DNA from 2 places in the Tardiphaga sp. GW821-FHT12E02 genome. Region 2 is predicted to be linked to the other one. Evidence: predicted binding sites of a transcription regulator. Region 2 holds the regulator's gene; the other holds the start of a gene.
The links. Region 2 encodes LexA, which represses DNA repair genes until DNA is damaged. Its sites were predicted from a motif close to TGTTCNNNNTGTGTTCNG; they were not measured.
Positions count from the first base shown of each region.

Region 1 (3,043 bases), 1.4 Mb from region 2:
GGCGATCACCGTGATCGGGCAAACCGATAGGGATATCGATGGCTGCGCGATCGAAGCGCTGAGATGCGAGCCACGAGATGTCGGGCGGAAAATCGATGCTCCGGCAGTCGCCATTGATGGTGACGACGACCCAGCCTTTTCGAAAACCGTCGAGGCCGATGGCAATCACATGCGTCAATCCGGTGACGGCGCGTCGTCGTCCAGCAACGCGTCGCGCGCCGTGCCGCCGATGGCCTTGATCAGATCATCCTCGCCGTCATCCGGCAGCGTTTCATTGAGGCCCAGCAGTTTTGCGGCGCTGCCATCGTCGGGCATCACGGCGACATCGCGCAGCGCGCGATCCATCATGCGGCTGCGCTTGTCGAGTTCGGCCACCGACCCCGCCGCCGTGTTGAGCTGGCGGGCGACCTTGCCCACCGTATCGTTGTAGCGCTTGAACTCGGTGCGCACGGCGCTGAGGATCTTCCAGACATCGCCGGAACGCTCCGCGATCACCATGGAGCGGTGATTGACCTGGAAGGCGTGCAGGATAGCCGCAAAGGTCGTCGGCCCGGCCAGCATGACATTGCACTCGCGCTGGACGTAATCGAACAGGCCGGGAATGCGCAGCACTTCTGCAAACAGGCTTTCGGTCGGCAGAAACAGGATCGCGCGCTCGGTGGTGCGGGGCGGGTTGATGTACTTCTTCGCGATGTCTTTCGCGAACGCCTTGATGCGGTTTTCGAGTTGTTTGCGGAAGTGCGCGGCGAGCTCGACATCGTTGGCTTCCAGCGCCTCGAGCATGTGCTCGTGATCCTCGCGCGGGAATTTCGCATCCACCGGCAGCAGCATCTCGTCGCCGTCGAGCATCGGCAGGCGGATGGCATATTCGACGCGCTCGGCGGAATTCGCCTTCACCTGCGCGTCCTTCACATATTGCGTCGGCGACAGGAAATCCTGCAGCAACATCGCTAACTGCACTTCACCAAAGGTGCCGCGCAATTTTGGATTGGTGAGCACGTTCTTGAGATCGCCCACATGGGTGGAGATGCTGCGCATCTCGCCGAACACCTCATAGGCCTTGTTGAGCTGTTCGACCACGCGGCCGAAATTCTCGTTGAGCCGCGTTTCCAGCGTGGTCTGCAGCTTCTCGTCAACAGTGACGCGAACCTTTTCAAGCTCGGCGGCATTCTCGGTGCGGAGCTGATCGAGCCGCCCCTCCACGGTCTGGCGCAGCTGCTCGCCGCTCAGGCCTTGCGTGCGCGTGAGTTCATCGATCGCCAGCTTGGTGGCGTCGAGGCGTTCCTTCTGATGGTTGCTGATCTCGCCAAGCGTGCCGGCAACATTCTGACGCAGGCTGTGGAAGCTGTTATTGAGCTCCTCACGCAAGTTGCGCGCGGACTCCGCATGGGCTGTACCGGATTGATCAAGCTTGTGTTCGACCATCGTACGCAGCGCCTCGCGATTGGCGGTGGAGGACTGCTCCATGCGGCCGATATCGGCATTCAGCTTGGTGCCGATATCATTGATGCGGGCTTCGGTGGTCTGGTTCGACAAAGCGAGGCGCTGGCCGAAGTTATCGACCTGCTTGAGCAGGCGGTCTTCCAGCTTCAGCATCATGTCCGCCGCCGCGCCCTGCTGCTGGCTCATGGTCTGCAGCAGCTCCTGGCGAACCGCGCGGATGTCAGCATCGGACGCGGCCCGAATGGCATCGCCCTCGAAGCGCAGCAATTCGCTGACCTCGGCGCGCTCCAGCGCGAGCGGGCGGCGCGCGACCACGATGACGGCGACGATCGCAAACAGCGCGGCAATGAAGGCCAGCGCCAGTGTGGCGATCGGAAAATAGGGAGCGTATTCGGTCACGGGCATCTCTCGCGTACTCTTTTTGTTCTAGCGAGAGTGGTGGAGTCCCGCAACCCTCCATGGCGATGGAAGGTTGCGGAAACCGGGGATGAATGCAGCCGATAGGCCGATCCCTCATGGTGAGGAGGCGCGTAGCGCCGTCTCGAACCATGACTGGCTGGGCTCGGCGTTTGCGGCCATCCTTCGAGACGCCGCGCAATTGCGCGGCTCCTCAGGATGAGGGGCTGAGTTGGTGTCGTACCAAAATTGTCAGCCCAGGTTGAGTTCCTTGAAGAAGTCGTTGCCCTTGTCATCGATGATGATGAAGGCCGGAAAATCCTCGACCTCGATCTTCCAGATGGCTTCCATGCCGAGCTCGGCATATTCGACCACCTCGACCTTCTTGATGCAGTGCTCGGCGAGGTTTGCCGCCGAACCGCCGATGGAGCCGAGATAGAAGCCGCCATGCTTCTTGCAGGCTTCGCGCACGGCGACGGCACGGTTGCCCTTGGCGACCATCACCATGGAGCCGCCTGCGGCCTGGAACTGATCGACGAACGAGTCCATGCGGCCGGCCGTGGTGGGACCAAAGGCGCCCGACGCATAGCCTTCCGGCGTCTTGGCCGGGCCGGCGTAATAGACCGGATGGTTCTTGAAGTAATCCGGCAGCGGCTCGCCCTTCTCCAGACGGTCGCGCAGCTTGGCATGGGCGGCGTCGCGGGCGACGATCATGGTGCCGGTGAGCGACAGGCGCGTCTTGGTCGGATAGTTCGCCAGCGTCGCCAGGATGTCCTTCATCGGCTTGTTGAGGTCGATCTTGACCACGTCACCGCCGAGGGCTTCTTCCACCTTGGGCAGATACTGCGCCGGATTGTGCTCGAGCTCCTCGAGATAGACGCCGTCTTTGGTGATCTTGCCGAGCACCTGACGATCCGCCGAGCAGGACACGCCGAGGCCGATCGGCAGCGATGCACCGTGGCGTGGCAGGCGGATGACGCGCACGTCGTGGCAGAAATACTTGCCGCCGAACTGCGCGCCGACGCCGGACGACTGCGTCATCTTGAGGATTTCCTGCTCCATCTCCAGATCGCGGAAGGCATTGCCGTCCGGCGAGCCCTGGGTCGGCAGTGCGTCGAGATAGCGCGCGGAGGCGAGCTTCACCGTTTTCATGCACAGTTCAGCAGAGGTGCCGCCGATGACGATGGCGAGGTGATAGGGCGGG
Region 1 covers NZ_JBXAQK010000001.1:4,759,523-4,762,565, forward strand. Annotated here, with positions in the region: gene AC1RQ5_RS22630 (DUF429 domain-containing protein) at 1-169, opposite strand, end outside; gene AC1RQ5_RS22635 (DNA recombination protein RmuC) at 175-1,842, opposite strand; gene AC1RQ5_RS22640 (fumarate hydratase) at 2,092-3,043, opposite strand, start outside.
Region 1: a site for LexA is predicted at 1,855-1,872, ahead of AC1RQ5_RS22635 (DNA recombination protein RmuC). Genes of this name have one in related genera too.

Region 2 (3,043 bases):
CGAGGTCGCGACGCAAAGATCTTTCATCATGACGGCGGTGGTGCTGATCGCCATCATGGTCGATCGCCGCGCCATCACCTTTCGCACGCTGGCAATCGCGGCTCTCATCGTGCTGATCGTAACGCCGGAGGCGCTGGTGCATCCGAGTTTTCAGATGTCGTTCGCGGCGACGCTGGGGCTTGTGGCGCTCGTGCAGATCGGCATGCCGGGTCTGTTTGCGACATCGGAAAGCTCGACGACGGCGCGGATTGTTCTGTGGGGTGGGCGTGAACTGGCGTTGTTGCTCTTGGCGTCGCTGGTCGCCGGTCTCGCGACGATGCCCTACGCGGCCTATCATTTTCACCGCGTCACGCCCTATGGCATCATCGCCAATCTGTTGGCGATGCCGGTGGTGTCGGCGCTGGTGATGCCGGCAGGGCTGCTCGGGCTTGTCGCCATTCCGTTCGGCTTCGACAGCGTGTTCTGGCACGTCATGGAGATCGGCCTGCAATGGATGATTGTCGTGTCCAAATGGGTGGCCGGGTTGCCCGGTGCGATCGGCCGTGTGCCCGCCTTCGGGACGGGGCCGCTGATTGCCGCCAGTTTTGGGATCGTACTGCTCGCCTTGCTGCGCACGCCGTTGCGTTATGCCGGGGTCATTGCTCTCGCGGTTGCTATGGCCTGGGCGGCGGCCAGCAAACAGCCTGACATCCTCATTGCCGGCGACGGTCATAGCGTGGCCGTGCGCGGCCGCGATGGGCGGCTGCAGGTGATGCGCAGCGGCAAGGATGCGTTTCTCGTGAAGGAATGGCTGGCCGCGGATGCTGATGCGCGGCTGCCCACGGATCAGTCGCTCGGCGACAGCGTGTCGTGCGATCCCTCAGGCTGCGTGGCAGCGCTCAACGATGGCGCCCTGATTGCCCTCACACTGCAGCCCGAAGCGTTCAGTGAGGACTGCGAGCGCACGGCGGTCATCGTGACGATGAGGCAGCCGCCGGCCGATTGCCGGGCGATGGTGATCGATCGCGAGGCACTGCAAAGTCAGGGAGCCACAGGCCTGCGGCGCGTCGGGAACGGCTTTGTCGTGGAGGCATCACGCGCGCGCGGTCTGCAGCGCCCTTGGGCACGGGCACCTGATGATGTCGCAGAAACTGCAATATCGACCGGCCAACGCGCACGCCAGGGACCGGTCGATGCAACGCCGACGGAGACGGATCTCCAGCCGGACGATCACTAAAAGCGCTCAGTAGCGGCGATAGAGACCGGTGAGCTTGCCCTGGATGCGGACGCGGTTCGGCGGCAGGATGCGGACTTCATAGGCCGTATTCGCCGGCTCCAGCGCGATCGAGGCGCCGCGGCGGCGGAAGCGCTTCAGGGTGGCTTCCTCGTCGTCGATCAGCGCGACCACGATGTCGCCGGTGTCGGCACTGTCGGATTTCTGGATCAGCGCCATGTCGCCATCGAGGATGCCGGCGTCCTGCATGGAATCGCCGCGCACCTCGAGGGCGTAATGTTCGCCATTGCCGAGCATGTCCTGCGGCACGCTGATGGAGTGGCTGCGGGTCTGCAGCGCCTCGATGGGCGTGCCGGCTGCGATCCGGCCCATGACGGGCACCGAGATGGTGCGGCCGCCGTCATCCTCACTGGCAACCGGTGCCGGAGCAGAGCGGCTCTTGCCGAGATTGCCTTCGATCACGCTTGGCGTGAAACCACGGCGGCCGGTGGGGGCTGCGGTGGTGAGTTCGGGCAACTTGATGACTTCGATCGCGCGGGCGCGGTTCGGCAGGCGCCGAATGAAACCGCGTTCTTCCAGCGCCGTGATCAGGCGGTGGATGCCGGACTTGGAGCGTAGGTCCAGTGCATCCTTCATTTCGTCGAAGGAGGGCGGCACACCGGCTTCCTTCAGCCGCTGGTCGATGAAGCGGAGCAGTTCATATTGTTTGCGCGTGAGCATCTGAAGCCATCCTTAGTTGGCAAGGCCTTCAAGCAACGATTGTCAGGCCGCCGCGTGTGTTTCAGGACCTCGTTATCGGCGATCAATCAGACCGTCGGTCGAGGGCAGTCACGAGTTTGGGCACTCTCGATTTCACTAAGCCGCAGAATCTCGAAACAAATCATGAACGAACACTATCTGTTCCGTACATGTTCCGCAATGGCTAATTTCGCCTCAAGGATGCGTTGCTGACCAGAAAACGCGGACCGTAGGATGGGCCGAGCGCGTGCGCGAAGCGCCGGCGTGAAACCCATCATTCCGTCGATGCGGCGGGCTCCGCCGATGGGTTTCGCTGCGCTCTACCCATCCTACAAGATCACAGAATCCGCTCGGACAGCGCCATCGGCGGTGGCGGAGTGGTCACGCCGGCCGCCAGGGATCGCTGCACCATGACCGTGTCGGCCCAGCGGCCGGAACGGTAGGCGACGCCCGCCAACACGCCGACCCGCGCAAAGCCGAAATGATCGTGCAGGCCGAGCGAGGGGGCATTGTCGGCGTCGATATAGCCGATGATCTGGCGGAAACCGGCGGCGGCGCAGACATCGATCAGTTCGCGCAGCAACCGGCCGCCGACGCCTTTGCCGGTGTGCTCGTGATGCACATAGATCGAGTGTTTCACGGCATAGCGATAGGCTGGTCGCTTGCGGAACTGGACCACATAGGCATAGCCGACGACTTCGCCGCCGCGCGTTGCAACGATGTGCGGGAAGCGTTTGTTCTTCAGGTTCTTGCGACGATCGCGCAGATCGTCGGGCTGCATCGCATCGGCATCGCTGACGCCTTCCTCTACGCCTTGGCGGATGTGGCGGCGATAGATCGAGAGCATCGCATCGACATCGCTGTCGCGTGATGGCCGGACGATGATCGGGGTGTCGGTCGCCTCTTGCGAACTCACTTGCGGGGATCCCGCTCTTCGGAGACCACGTAGGTGTAGAGCCGGATGCGGCCCGAGGCATCCACCTTGCGATAGATGCCCTGGATTTCGACGTCGAAGCCCGGGAAGGTGTTGAAGCAGGTTTCGAACATCTTGAGATAATCGATCATGGGCTGCGCGCGCGCCGTGAGGCGCTC
Region 2 covers NZ_JBXAQK010000001.1:3,399,892-3,402,934, forward strand. Annotated here, with positions in the region: gene AC1RQ5_RS16085 (ComEC/Rec2 family competence protein) at 1-1,216, shown strand, start outside; gene lexA (transcriptional repressor LexA) at 1,223-1,933, opposite strand; gene AC1RQ5_RS16095 (GNAT family N-acetyltransferase) at 2,289-2,867, opposite strand; gene AC1RQ5_RS16100 (Orn/Lys/Arg family decarboxylase) at 2,864-3,043, opposite strand, start outside.